DNA from 4 places in the Georgenia sp. X1117 genome. Region 3 is predicted to be linked to each of the others. Evidence: riboswitches for the same ligand, from Rfam matches in the RefSeq annotation. Region 3 holds a riboswitch; each other region holds the start of a gene.

Region 1 (3,313 bases), on a different replicon from region 3:
GCGAGCAGGCCGCCCAGCACGATGCCGGACAGCGCCTGGATGACGAGCCGCAGGGCGAAGATGTCCTGGCCGTACCAGCCCGAGCGGAACGCCGAGTAGAAGAACACGAGCGTCGCGCCGAGCAGGCCGGCCAGGGCGAAGATCTCCCAGCCGTACCGCTTATACCGGGTGAGGAAGAACGGCAGCTCGCAGCCCACGCCCTGCAGCACGGCGGCGATGACGAGGAGCGGGCCGACCGGGGAGCCGAGGAACGCGAACTCGATGACGGCGGCGATGACCTCGGCCAGCACGCCGGCGCCGGGGCGCCGCACGATCGCCACCGCGATCGGCGCGACGATGAGCCAGCCGCCGAACAGCACGTGCTCGGACAGGTCGCCGGCCGGGCCCATGAGCAGGCGCAGCCCGCTCCAGGCCTGGACGAGCGCCCAGTAGACGAACCCGAAGACGGCGCCGAGGACCACCACGAGCACGAGGTCCTTCAGCGCCCACGGCCCCGGCCCGGTCCGGGCCTCGCGGGGGCTCATGCCCGCCCGCCCAGGCTGGGCGAGCCCACCGAGACGGTGAGGTGAGCGACGACGTGCGGCACGGCGGTGCCGACCTCGGCCCAGGCGTCGGACGCGGTGGTCAGGACGTCGGCGAGGTCCCCCTCGAGCAGGGTGGCGTAGTGCGCCGGCGAGGCGGCGGTGCCGCGGCGTCGCGCGCCCTCGATCGCCCCCATGATGTGGTCCATGTGCTCGCCGCCGCCCGAGGACCCGTCGAGGAGGGGGTAGAGGGACCACTGGGCCTGAGCGTCGATGCCGGTCCGCGCGAGGTCGACGGGGACCGGGCGGGGAGCCCGGGCCCCCGTCGGGAGGTCGCAGGTCACCTCGCCGGGGCAGCCGCGCGAGAGCAGGATGTGGGCGACGACGTGCCCGCCCCCGGAGCCCCGCGAGGCCGCGGCGACGAGGCCGGTCGCGTAGGCCACCAGGCGCTGCTCGGCGGGCTGCTCGCGGGCCCCGACCCAGGTGCTCACCGTGTCGGTCTCGGTGACAAGGCCGGCGGTGAGCCCCTGCTCCTCGACGTCGGCCAGGGCGCCGCCGATGACCTCGGCGAAGTCGTCGGTGTGCGGGTGGACGCTGAGCCGCATCCCGATGCCGAGCTCGGCGGGGGTGGGAGCGGGGGCGCCACGACCGGACGCGTCCGGGGCGGTCGGGTGGTCGCGCGGTTCGGTCTGCTGGGTGTGCACGGTGCCGTCCTCGGCCCGCGGGTGTCGTCGAGTCCCGCCGGCGCGGTGTGCCGACAGGCTCCCTGCTCCCTACGCCGGTACGAACCGGATCAGGTCAGCGGGTCTGCGGTCTCTCCGCACTCTCAGCGCCGGCAGGCGCTCCCCGGGGGTTGTGCCGACCGTAACCGGTGGGGCGACCGGCTGTCGACCGGTGTCCAGGACGGGCCGGGCCACCCCCGTCCGTCCTGGCCGTCCCGGCCCGCCGCCGCGGGTCAGGCGCGCGAGCCGAGCGCCGCGATGTGCTCGGGCAGCCGGTCGTGGCTGCCGTACATGAAGTGGTTCTCCATGCGCTCGGAGAAGCGGCTCGCCTCGGTGGTCCGGCCGACCGCCTCGGCGACCTGGCGGACGTGGATCGGGGCCGCGCCGCAGCACACGCCGAGGTAGTGCACGCCCAGGTCGTACGCCTCGCGGGCGAAGGCGCCGATCTCGTACCGGTTGGTGTACAGCGGGTCCAGGCCGGTGGGGAAGGCGCGGCCGTGGGGGACCGGGGTGGCGGCGTCGACGTCGGAGAGGTTGAAGAACGTCGGCTCCGCGGCGGTGGTGCGGTAGGGGATCGGCAGCGCGCCGACGTGGCAGGACACCGCGGCGCGGATCTCCCGCAGCCACGGCAGCATGGTGGCCGGCCCGCGGAAACAGTTGAGCCCGACGACGTCGGCCCCGCCCTGCTCGAGACGCTGCGCGGTCTCGACGATCCCCACGCCGTCGGCCATCTCCTCCAGCGCCATCGGCGCGAGGGTGAGGACCACGGGCAGGCCCGAGGCGCGGGCGACCTCGAGGGCGGTCAGCGCCTCCCCGGCGTAGTAGAAGGTCTCCCCGACGATGAGGTCGGCGCCCTCCTCGACGGCCCAGCCGACCATCTCCTCGAACATCGCCCGCACCTCGCCCTGGCGGGCCGGGTCGGCGGGGTCCCAGATGTTGGAGTTGGAGATGTTGCCGGCCATGAGGTTGCCGGGCACGCCGTCGGCGACCTCCCGGGCGATCCGCAGCGCGGAGCGATTGAGCGGCTCGAGCAGGTCCTCCTTGCCGATGACCCGCATCTTCTCGCGGTGCCCGTTGTAGGTGAAGGCCTCGACGACGTCGGAGCCGGCGCGCTGGAAGTCGCGGTGCAGGGCGCGCAGGGCGTCCGGGTGCTCGAGGGCGACCTCGGGGACGAACTCGCCGGCGGTGAGGTAGCCGCGGCGCTCGAGCTCGAAAAGGAAGCCCTCGGCGCAGATCACCGGTCCGGCGTCGAGACGGTCGGTCAGGGTGGGCTGCTCGCTCATGTGCTGTTCCTCGGGGTCGGGGCGATGACCGCCGCAGTGAACCGCAGCCGCCCGCGTGCGCGCGCGTGCCCACCCCGGGTGCCCACCAGGTGGGACGGCCCTCAGCTCTCCCAGACCCCCGAGGAGCCACGCCGGTGGCTGCCCACGAGGTGAGTGTCCACGATCCCGACGGCCTCCATGAGGGCGAACATCGTCGTCGGGCCGACGTGGCGGAAGCCGGCCGCCTTGAGCGCCCGGGCCAGGGCGGCGGACTCCGGCGAGGTGGAGGGGACCTCGGCGGGAGTGCGCGGCGCCGGGGTCGCCTCCGGCCGGTGCGACCACACGAGCTCGGCCAGCCCGCCGCGGCCGCGCAGCTCGACGGTCGCGCGGGCGTTGTCGATCGTCGACTCGATCTTGCGCCGGTTCCGCACGATGGCGGCGTCGGCGAGCAGCCGTTCGACGTCGCCGTCGTCGAACGCGGCGACCGCGTCCACGTCGAACCCCGCGAACGCCGAGCGGAACGCCTCGCGCTTGCACAGGATCGTCACCCACGAGAGCCCCGACTGGAAGACCTCGAGGCTGAGCCGCTCGAACAGCCCGCGCTCGTCGCGCACCGGCATGCCCCACTCGGTGTCGTAGTACTCGCGCAGCAGCGGGTCGGTCGCCGCCCACGCCGGCCGCGCCAGCCCGTCCTCACCGACGACGACGCCGGGGATGTCCTGCGCCCCGCCCGCGTCGGGGGTAGGGCTCGGGCTCGTGTCCGGGCCCGTCCGTGGTTGCGCTGCGCTGGTGCTCGCCATGACCACAT
Region 2 (3,313 bases), on a different replicon from region 3:
CGGCCCGCGAGCGCACCGCCCGGGCGTCCTGGTGCGCCGTGACCGCGGCCTGCCGCTCGCGCACGAGGTTGGACAGGCGGGTGGGACGGCCCGCGTAGAGCTGGGCGGTCCCGCCGGGGTGGGCGTGAGTGAGGTCGAGGACGGCCTCGCCGAGGTCGTCGTCCTCCCCCAGCCCCTCGGCGCCCAGCGCGGTGAGGTCGGCGATCCAGCGCTCGACGGCGCGGGCCACGGCCCCGGTGCGGGTCCCCGGCCGGGGACCGTGCGGGGCATCCTCGGGCCGGGCATCCTCGGGCCGGGCGGCGTCCCCGGCACCCGCGGGGGCACCCGCGGCGGTGGTCTGGTCGGCGTCGGGCGAGCCGGCATCGTCCCCGCCGGCGGCCGCCTCACCGGTGGCGTCCTCGGCCGCGTGGGCCGGCTGCCCGGTGGTGGCCGGGGCGTCGGTCGTCGGGGCGGACCTGGCGCGTCGCCGGTCGCTGTCCCGGCCGCGGCGGAAGGGCGGGATCGGCGGAGGCGTCATCCCACCAGGGTAGGCGCGCGACGGCCCGCGCGTCGGAGCGACGGCAGTGGTGTCGGGCGCTGGCCGGCGGCGGGGTGGCGGCGTCGCGGCCTCGGCGCCGCGGGCGACCCGCCCGGACAGACAAGAACGGAGCGTGACGCGCAGGGGGGGCAGGCGTCACGCTCCGTCTGACGACAATCATGCCCACCCGGACGGCTGAGCGCAAGCCCGCTCGCTCGCGGCCTGGGTCACAGGACCACGGGGGCGGGCGACGGGGTGCCCTCGGGCGGATTCGAACCGCCGACACCCGCTTTAGGAGAGCGGTGCTCTATCCCCTGAGCTACGAAGGCAGGAAGGCCGACCAAGGATAGCGCGCCACGGACGGGGGCCGCGTCCCACCTGGCGACCCCGCTGACCATGGGGGCACGGAAGTGTGGCAGGGTTCACGTCAGGTGCAACGTCGCACCGATTTCTCACCGGGGGCACCACATGCGGTCCACAGTCACCACCACAGCGACCACACTGGTGGTCGAGGCCGTGCTCGACGTACCGGCGCACGCGATCTGGCTCATCCTGTCGACGCCCGCGCTGCACGTGTGTCAGTTTTCGAAGTCCACTGCACGAGTGTCCGAAGTCGACTGCACATTTTAAGGTTGCGCAGCCGTTGTCTGGTGAGGCGCCATGGTGAGGGCTGCGGCGGCCAAGGAACGCCGTAGCGCAGCCGGGCACTGGTGACAGCACGCCCGGACGGTCCGAGGCGCGACCCTTTTGCGATCGCTGAAGCGAGGGCACGGTGCTGGGAACGGTGCGGATGTTAAGCTGGTGAATGACGCGGGGTGCCGTGCTGGTACGGCTGAGATCACACCCGTTGAACCTGATCTAGTTCGTACTAGCGAAGGGAACGTCGCCGATGTCGGCACCTTCTTCCGTCCCTACTGTCCCACTCGATGCTGCCGCTGTGGGCGAGGCCTTGGCTGCGATGCGCGGGCATGCCCCGCTGGTGCAGTGCCTGACCAACGTCGTCGTCGCTCAGTGGACAGCGAACGTCCTGCTCGCGGTCGGCGCCAGTCCGTCGATGGTGGACAACCCGGAGGAAGCCGGGCCGTTCGCCGCCGTCGCCGACGGGGTCCTGGTCAACCTCGGCACGCCCCAAGAGGCGACGGTGGCTGCGATGCACGGCGCGGTCAGTGCCGCCGCGGCGGCCGGCACCCCGTGGGTGCTCGACCCGGTCGGGGTGGGTGGGCTCGCCTGGCGCAGCCGGGTTGTCGTCGACCTGCTCGCCCACGCCTCCCCGGCACTCGTCCGTGGCAACCCCTCAGAGATTCTCGCTTTCGCCGGTGGGGGCAGCGGTGGGCGGGGTCCGGAGAGCGTCGACGCCGCCGAGGATGCCCTCGACGCCGGCCGGGCGCTGGCCCGGGAGCACGGCACCATCGTCGCGGTCTCCGGGGAGGTCGACCACCTCACCGACGGCACCCGGCTGGTGCGGGTGGCCAACGGCCATCGATGGTTGACCCAGGTCACTGGCGGTGGGTGCGCGCTGGGCGCACTCATGGCTGCCTTCGCCGCCACCACCGACGACCCGCTCCTGGCCGCCACGGCCGCGACCGCGACGTACACCGTGGCCGCCGAGGTCGCGGCCGAGCGTGCCGCCGGGCCGGGGAGCTTCGCCGTTGCGCTGCTGGACTCTCTCGCCACCCTCAACCCGCAGGAGCTGACCGAGAAGGTGGTGCTCCGGTGACCCGCCGACCGGTGAACCTCAGCCTCTACCTGGTCACCGACACCGGTTTGTGCGGCCCACGGGGGGTGCCCGCGACCGTGCAGGCTGCGGTCGCGGGCGGAGTCACCGTGGTGCAGTTGCGTGACCCGGGCGCCACCGACGCCCACTTCGTCGCCCTCGGCGTGGCGGTCCGCGAGGTGCTGGCGGGGACCGGGGTGCCGCTGATTATCGATGACCGGGTCCACCTCGTTCAGGACATCGGCGCCGACGGCGTCCACGTCGGTCAGCGCGACATGCCGCCTGCTCAGGCCCGGCAGTTGCTCGGGCCGGACGCCATGGTCGGGCTGTCGGTCAGCACGATCGAGCAGGTTCGCACAGCACGCGGGCTCGGTGACGGCGTCTTGGACTACCTCGGCGTTGGACCGGTGTGGCCGACGGCGACCAAGCCTGACCACGGCACTCCGATCGGCCCGGGCGGGGTGGCTGCGGTGGCCGCCGCGAGCCCGTGGCCGGTCGTCGCCATCGGCGGCATCACCACGAAACGCACCGGCATGCTGCGCCACAGCGGCGCCGCCGGCGTGGCGGTCGTCTCGACGGTGTGCGCCGCGGAGGAACCAGCCGTGGCGGCCGCGAGCCTGCGGGCCGCGTGGGACGGGCAACCGTGAACCCCCGCCCACCGATCGCGCTGACGATCGCCGGCTCCGATCCCTCCGGCGGGGCCGGTATTCAAGGCGACCTCAAGACCTTCTCCGCACTGGGTGCCTACGGCACCGCGGTGCTCACCTCACTGACCGCCCAGTCCACCCAGGGAGTCACCGGTGTCCACGTCGTCCCCGCGGACTTCGTCCGCGCCCAGCTGGGCACCCTCGTAGACGACGTGGCGGTTGACGCCGCCAAGATCGGGATGCTCGCCTCCGCGGCCACCATCGAGACCGTCCTCGCCTTCCTCGACAAGCGCTCCGACGCGGTGCCGGTTGTGGTCCTCGACCCCGTCATGGTGTCCACCGCCGGTTCCCGGCTGCTGGCCGAGGACGCCGTCGAGCCGATGCGCCAACTCCTGCCGTACGTCTCCCTCATCACGCCGAACGTCCCCGAGGCCG
Region 3 (3,313 bases):
CGGGAGTGTCTGGGTGCCGCCCGCGACGGTCGTGACGTCCACGTAGCCCTGGAAGTTCTGCACCACGCCGCCTGCGATCAGCACGACGGCGCTGAGGATCGATACCGGCAGCAACACCAGGAAGGTGCCACGCAGCAGATCGACCCAGAAGTTCCCGATCGTTCCCGTGCGGCGCCGGGCCAGGCCTCGCACCAGCGCGACCGCGACGGCGATGCCGGTGGCGGCCGAGACGAAGTTCTGGACCGCGAGACCGGCGAACTGGACCGTGTAGGAGAGGTCCTCGCCGGAGTACGCCTGCCAGTTGGTGTTCGTCACGAAGGAGATCGCGGTGTTGAACGCGACCCCCGAATCGATCGACTCATTGCCCAGGGAGTAGGGCAACAGCTCCTGGAGCCGCAGGAGACCGAACAGCGCGAGGACGCCCACCAGGGAGAACAGCAGCACGGACCGCAGGTAGGCGGGCCAGGACTGCTCGCGGGAGGAGTCGACGCCGAGGACGGCGAACACGCGCGTCTCCCAGCGCGAGGAGACTGGGGCGGTGAAGACCCAGGCCATGTAGTCGCCCATCGGGCGGTACACGACCGCGAGAGCGGCGACGAGTGTGAGGACGCTCGCGACGAGGTAGAGCCAGTCCATCAGAAACGCTCCGGTGCAAGCAGGGCGATGAACAGGTACACGATCGCGGCGAGACCGAGGAGGAGGGCGAGGATCTCGAGTACGATCACAGCTTCTCCACCGCCCGCGCGATGAGGGCGACGACCGCGAATAGGGCGATCACGCCGACCACGGAGAGGACGTCGAGCACAGCAGGACTCCGTTCTGAGTAGGGGCGGCCGCCGTCCGGCGGTCGCACGCCGAGGTGCGGCGCGATACCGAGCACACACCGTTCACGGCGGCGGGACAGGCGTCCTCACGGAATCCATACGGCTCTCGAGCCGATCCTCATGGACTGCTTACGCCAGTCGTCCCCCGGCTGGGGCTCAGGTCACCGACAGCACTCGGTGCGACACCACACTGGGCTCCCACACACCGGAATCTGCAAAACCGTCACCATTCGCTGTGGGGACGCTAGATAGGGCCTCCAACACAACTCGCAGCGTTCCACGCCACACACTGCCGACGGCCTACCTAGTCGCGTTGCGGAAACCTACAGCTTTACGAGACACACAGCCGAGCGGCGAAGGGATCGTCTCGAGCTGGGTCGATACCGAGCGGCGGTGTCTCGTGAAGTCGTCGCACCGTGTTGCGTCTCAGATCTTCCAGAGCAGCGAGTTTGTGAGGCATCATGTGGTGATGAGGCTTCTGGGGTATGTCAGGTTCCGAAGTCCACTGCACGATCGTCCGAAGTCGACTGCACATTCAAAGGTTGCGCAGCCGTTGTCTGGTGAGGCGCCATGGTGAGGGCTGCGGCGGCCAAGGAACGCGCGTCGGGCACTGGTGACAGCACGCCCGGACGGTCCGAGGCGCGACCCTTTTGCGGTCGCTGAAGCGAGGGCACGGTGCGGGGAACGGTGCGGATGTTAGGCTGGTGAATGACGCGGGGTGCCGTGCTGGTACGGCTGAGATCACACCCGTTGAACCTGATCTAGTTCGTACTAGCGAAGGGAACGTCGCCGATGTCGGCACCTTCTTCCGTCCCTACTGTCCCACTCGATGCTGCCGCTGTGGGCGAGGCCTTGGCCGCGATGCGCGGGCATGCCCCGCTGGTGCAGTGCCTGACCAACGTCGTCGTCGCTCAGTGGACAGCGAACGTCCTGCTCGCGGTCGGCGCCAGTCCGTCGATGGTGGATAACCCGGAGGAAGCCGGGCCGTTCGCCGCCGTCGCCGACGGGGTCCTGGTCAACCTCGGCACGCCCCAAGAGGCGACGGTGGCTGCGATGCACGGCGCGGTCAGTGCCGCCGCGGCGGCCGGCACCCCGTGGGTGCTCGACCCGGTCGGGGTGGGTGGGCTCGCCTGGCGCACCCGGGTTGCCGTCGACCTGCTCGCCCACGCCTCCCCGGCACTCGTCCGTGGCAACCCCTCAGAGATTCTCGCTTTGGCCGGTGGGGGCAGCGGTGGGCGGGGCCCGGAGAGCGTCGACGCCGCCGAGGACGCCCTCGACGCCGGCCGGGCGCTGGCCCGGGAGCACGGCACCATCGTCGCGGTCTCCGGGGAGGTCGACCACCTCACCGACGGCACCCGGCTGGTGCGGGTGGACAACGGCCATCGATGGTTGACCCAGGTCACTGGCGGTGGGTGCGCGCTGGGCGCGCTCATGGCTGCCTTCGCCGCCACCACCGACGACCCGCTCCTGGCCGCCACGGCCGCGACCGCGACATACACCGTGGCCGCCGAGGTCGCGGCCGAGCGTGCCGCCGGGCCGGGGAGCTTCGCCGTCGCGCTGCTCGACTCTCTCGCCACCCTCAACCCGCAGAAGTTGACCGAGAAGGTGGTGCTCCGGTGACCCGCCGACCGGTGAACCTCAGCCTCTACCTGGTCACCGACACCGGTTTGTGCGGCCCACGGGGCGTGCCCGCGACCGTGCAGGCTGCGGTCACGGGCGGGGTCAGCGTGGTGCAGTTGCGTGACCCGGGCGCCACCGACGCCGACTTCGTCGCCCTCGGCGTGGCGGTCCGCGAGGTGCTGGCGGGGACCGGGGTGCCGCTGATTATCGATGACCGGGTCCACCTCGTTCAGGACATCGGCGCCGACGGCGTCCACGTCGGTCAGCGCGACATGCCGCCTGCTCAGGCCCGGCAGTTGCTCGGGCCGGACGCCATGGTCGGGCTGTCGGTCAGCACGATCGAGCAGGTTCGCACAGCACGCGGGCTCGGTGACGGCGTCTTGGACTACCTCGGCGTTGGACCGGTGTGGCCGACGGCGACCAAGCCTGACCACGGCACTCCGATCGGCCCGGGCGGGGTGGCTGCGGTGGCCGCCGCGAGCCCGTGGCCGGTCGTCGCCATCGGCGGCATCACCACGAAACGCACCGGCATGCTGCGCCACAGCGGCGCCGCCGGCGTGGTGGTCGTCTCGACGGTGTGCGCCGCGGAGGAACCAGCCGTGGCGGCCGCGAGCCTGCGGGCCGCGTGGGACGGGCAACCGTGAACCCCCGCCCACCGATCGCGCTGACGATCGCCGGCTCCGATCCCTCCGGCGGGGCCGGTATTCAAGGCGACCTCAAGACCTTCTCCGCACTGGGTGCCTACGGCACCGCGGTGCTCACCTCACTGACCGCCCAGTCCACCCAGGGAGTCACCGGTGTCCACGTCGTCCCCGCGGACTTCGTCCGCGCCCAGCTGGACACCCTCGTAGACGACGTGGCGGTTGACG
Region 4 (3,313 bases), on a different replicon from region 3:
GCTCCTCGGCGGGCGGCGCGAACTCGGCCCACTCCTCGGGCAGCGCGGCGGCGTCGTCGACGGGGTACATGTACATCGACCCGGGCAGCGCGGCCTGGACCTCCTCCGAGAGCAGCCAGTCGACGACGGCGCGCGCCCCCTCGGGGTTCGCCGCCCCCGCGACCACGCCCGCGTACTCCACCTGCCGCACGCACGTGTCCATCACCGCCGCGGTGGTCGAGGCGGAGCCGTCCTCGGTGAGGGTGGCGGCCGGCGAGGAGGAGTAGGACAGGGCGACGGGTCGGTCGCCGCCGACCACGGTGAAGTCCACGTAGTAGGCGTCCGACCAGGAGTCGACGACGCGCACCCCGTTGTCCGCCAGGCGCTGCCAGTACCCGGCGAACCCGTCCTCGCCGTACTCGGCCACGGTCGCGAGCAGGAGGGCCATGCCCGGGGAGGAGGTGTTGGGGTCGGTGACGACGGTGAGGTCGGCGTAGGCGGGGTCGGCGAGGTCCTCGAGGTCCGTCGGCGCGGGGCGGCCGTCCTCGGCGAACCAGGCGGTGTCGACGTTGAGGCAGACGTCGCCGAAGTCGATCGGGGTCAGCTCGTCGCTGCCCTCGAGCAGGAGGTCCTGCGCGGAGTCCGGCAGCGCGGGCGAGATGTAGGGCTCGAGCACCCCGCCGTCGATCGCGCGCGTGGCGTAGGCGTTGTCGATGCCGTAGACGACGTCGGCGCTCGGGCTGCCCGCGGAGAGCAGGAGCTCGTTGACGACGCTGCCGGCGTCGCCCGGCGCGGTGACGACGAGCGTGTAGCCCGTGTCCTGCTCGAACTGCGCGACGAGCTCCTCGGGGATGTTGAAGGAGTCGTGGGTGACCAGGGCGACCTCGCCGCCGCTGCCGGAACCCCCGTTGCCGGAGCCGCCGCCCGCGGCCTCGCCGCTGCCGCTCTCCGTGCCCGCCTCGTCGCTGCCACTCCCCGGTGCCGGGTCGTCGGAGCTGTCCCCGCCGCCGAGGGAGCAGCCGGCGAGGGTCAGCGCCAGGGCGGTGGCGCCGAGGAGCCGCGCCGGGCGGACGCGGGCGGTGATCGTCGTCGTGCGGGTGCTGCTGGTCGTACCGGTGATGCTGCTGTGCATGGCCTGCCTCCCGTGTGGGTGCGCAGGGTTCGTCGTCGCGGCGGGTGCCGCGACGACGGAGAGAAGTCCCGACTACCTCCGCCGGTGCTAACCGGATCAGGTTCGAGGGTCTGCGGCGTGCCGCACTCTCAGCGCCACGTGGGCGCTCCCCTGTCGTTCGCCGGCCATGCTACCCCGGCGAGGCGGGGCCTCAGTCGTCGTCGGTGAGTTTGGCCAGCTCGAGCTCCGCGGGCTTGTACCACTTCGCGGCCTGGCGCGTGGCGAGCTGACGGATGAGCCCGATGACGGCGCCCGAGACGGCGGAGAAGATGACGATCTCGACCAGCGAGACCGAGTCGTCGCCGTCGATGGCCTCCGGCGGCTCGTGCCCGGTCACCGCGACCCAGCCCTTCTGCAGGATCTTGTTCGCGGCGATGCCCGCGACCGCGCCGGCGCCGGTGCTGACGATCTTCCAGCCGATGTCCATCTCTGCCCTCCGTGGTCCGGGACGGGCGTCCCGGGGGTTGTCGGTGTCCCGCACGGTCGGCCGTGCGCTCCCGCTGGGACGATCATGCCCCAGTCTGCTTGTACGCGTGGTCCCCTCCGGCGGCCTCGATGTCCTCCGCCAGCTCGTCGGCCACGAGCGCCGACCGGTCCACGCGACCGGTGCGGTAGCCGCCGCGCCCGGCCATGTGCGCGCTGATCGGTGCGGTGAGGAACTGGAACGCGACGACGAGGACCAGGGTCCACCCGATCCGGGAGTCGCGCACCTCGAGAGCCACGCCGATCATCAGCAGGGACAGGCCGAGCACCTGGGGCTTGGCCGCAGCGTGCATGCGCGCGAACAGGTCCGGGAACCGGACCAGCGCGACCGCCGCGACCAGGACGAGCAGGGAACCCGCCACGAGGAAGACACCGCCGAGCACCGAGGCCACCGCCGTCCAGCTCATGACTGCTCCTCCCCCGTCACGCGCGGCGACTCCGGACCGTGCACCGGCGCGTCGTCGTCGTCCATCTCCCGCTCGCGCTCGAGCACCTGCTCGAGCTCCTCCTTGGTGAGGATGCGCGCCTCGTCGGACCGCTCCACCGAGGTGAACCGCGCGATCGTCACCGTGGTGAGGAAGCCGACCAGCGTGAGCACCACGAGGATCGGCACGTAGGCCGCGCTCCCGGTCCAGGCGATGAGCAGCGCGATGAGCGCCACGACGGACGCGGTGACGACGTCGGTGGCCACCGCGCGGTCGAGGGTCGAGGGACCGCGCTCCATCCGCGCCAGCGCGACGAAGATCGCGAGCACGACGATGCCCAGGCACACGTAGACGACGATCTCCATCAGGCCTCACCTCCCGTGCTCGTCCCGGCCGGGTCCTCGGCCGGCGCGGAGGCTGCGGCGCCCTCGACCGAGGGGGCCGGCAGGCGTCCGGCGCGGCGCGACCAGCCGGGGCGGAAGCCGGCGTCGACCAGCTGGTCGTCGGTGGCGAAGGCACGCAGCAGGCGCTCCTCCTGGGCGAGCACGTCGGCGTGCGCCTGCTCGAGACCGCCGGCGACGTCGACGTCGAGGATGTGCATGTAGAGCATCCCGGAGTTGCGCATGGCCTCGACCACCAGCGAGCCGGGCACGAGCGAGCACATGCCGCCGGTGGCGGTGAGGATGAGGTCGGAGTGCGAGCGCATCTGGACGCGGATGACGGCGCCGCGCGGCGCCCGCCCCCGCACGACCAGCGTGACGATGTCCCAGGAGGCGACGAGCACCTCCTTGACGAACACCGCGGCGAGCACGACGACCGCCAGCGGCCGCACGGTGGTGCGTCCGGTGGCCCGCGGCATCGGCATGAGGATCGTGACGAACAGCGCCAGCGCGAAGCCGGCCACGAGGTTGCCCAGCGAGAGGTCGCCCCACAGCAGCACCCACACCACGGTGAGCCCGATGACGAGCTTCCACGACGTCGGGGCCAGGCGCCGTCGGGCGGCGGCCGTGCGGCGGCGCCGGCCCCAGGCGGCGCGGGCGCCGGGCCGGTGGCTGCCCGACGGGCGCGCGGAGCTGGTGCGCGGGTCGGCGGCGGTCTCCACCCCGGCCCGGCCCGGGGTGTGGCGGTCGGTCACGGGACACCCTCCTCTCCGAGCGACGGCTCCTCGCTCGGGGTCTCCACGGGCAGGTCGCCGGACTCCTCGCCCTGCTCGGCGACCTCGTCGGAGATGCCGTCGCCCCGCTCGCCGCCCGGC

The links. Region 3 has a riboswitch for thiamine pyrophosphate ahead of thiM (hydroxyethylthiazole kinase). Riboswitches for the same ligand answer to the same signal wherever they lie in the genome.
Region 1: it holds a riboswitch for thiamine pyrophosphate, as region 3 does, so the genes downstream of both, AC3D3D_RS06510 (YkoF family thiamine/hydroxymethylpyrimidine-binding protein) here and thiM (hydroxyethylthiazole kinase) in region 3, are expected to answer to the same signal.
Region 2: it holds a riboswitch for thiamine pyrophosphate, as region 3 does, so the genes downstream of both, thiM (hydroxyethylthiazole kinase) here and thiM (hydroxyethylthiazole kinase) in region 3, are expected to answer to the same signal.
Region 4: it holds a riboswitch for thiamine pyrophosphate, as region 3 does, so the genes downstream of both, AC3D3D_RS10010 (thiamine ABC transporter substrate-binding protein) here and thiM (hydroxyethylthiazole kinase) in region 3, are expected to answer to the same signal.

What each region holds. Positions count from the first base shown of each region.
Region 1 covers NZ_CM173492.1:1,433,141-1,436,453, reverse strand. The annotation lists gene AC3D3D_RS06515 (ECF transporter S component) at 1-524, opposite strand, end outside; gene AC3D3D_RS06510 (YkoF family thiamine/hydroxymethylpyrimidine-binding protein) at 521-1,225, opposite strand; TPP riboswitch at 1,273-1,380, opposite strand; gene AC3D3D_RS06505 (homocysteine S-methyltransferase family protein) at 1,477-2,526, opposite strand; gene AC3D3D_RS06500 (DNA-3-methyladenine glycosylase I) at 2,628-3,305, opposite strand.
Region 2 covers NZ_CM173492.1:1,524,047-1,527,359, forward strand. The annotation lists gene AC3D3D_RS06950 (hypothetical protein) at 1-517, opposite strand, end outside; tRNA gene AC3D3D_RS06955 (tRNA-Arg) at 774-846, opposite strand; TPP riboswitch at 1,319-1,415, shown strand; gene thiM (hydroxyethylthiazole kinase) at 1,407-2,234, shown strand; gene thiE (thiamine phosphate synthase) at 2,231-2,878, shown strand; gene thiD (bifunctional hydroxymethylpyrimidine kinase/phosphomethylpyrimidine kinase) at 2,875-3,313, shown strand, end outside.
Region 3 covers NZ_JBYMUV010000002.1:9,768-13,080, forward strand. The annotation lists gene kdpA (potassium-transporting ATPase subunit KdpA) at 1-636, opposite strand, end outside; gene AC3D3D_RS15130 (potassium-transporting ATPase subunit F) at 636-725, opposite strand; gene AC3D3D_RS15135 (hypothetical protein) at 722-880, opposite strand; TPP riboswitch at 1,529-1,625, shown strand; gene thiM (hydroxyethylthiazole kinase) at 1,617-2,444, shown strand; gene thiE (thiamine phosphate synthase) at 2,441-3,088, shown strand; gene thiD (bifunctional hydroxymethylpyrimidine kinase/phosphomethylpyrimidine kinase) at 3,085-3,313, shown strand, end outside.
Region 4 covers NZ_CM173492.1:2,174,493-2,177,805, reverse strand. The annotation lists gene AC3D3D_RS10010 (thiamine ABC transporter substrate-binding protein) at 1-1,111, opposite strand, end outside; TPP riboswitch at 1,168-1,273, opposite strand; gene AC3D3D_RS10005 (DUF4235 domain-containing protein) at 1,302-1,577, opposite strand; gene mnhG (monovalent cation/H(+) antiporter subunit G) at 1,660-2,040, opposite strand; gene AC3D3D_RS09995 (MrpF/PhaF family protein) at 2,037-2,423, opposite strand; gene AC3D3D_RS09990 (Na+/H+ antiporter subunit E) at 2,423-3,193, opposite strand; gene AC3D3D_RS09985 (Na+/H+ antiporter subunit D) at 3,190-3,313, opposite strand, start outside.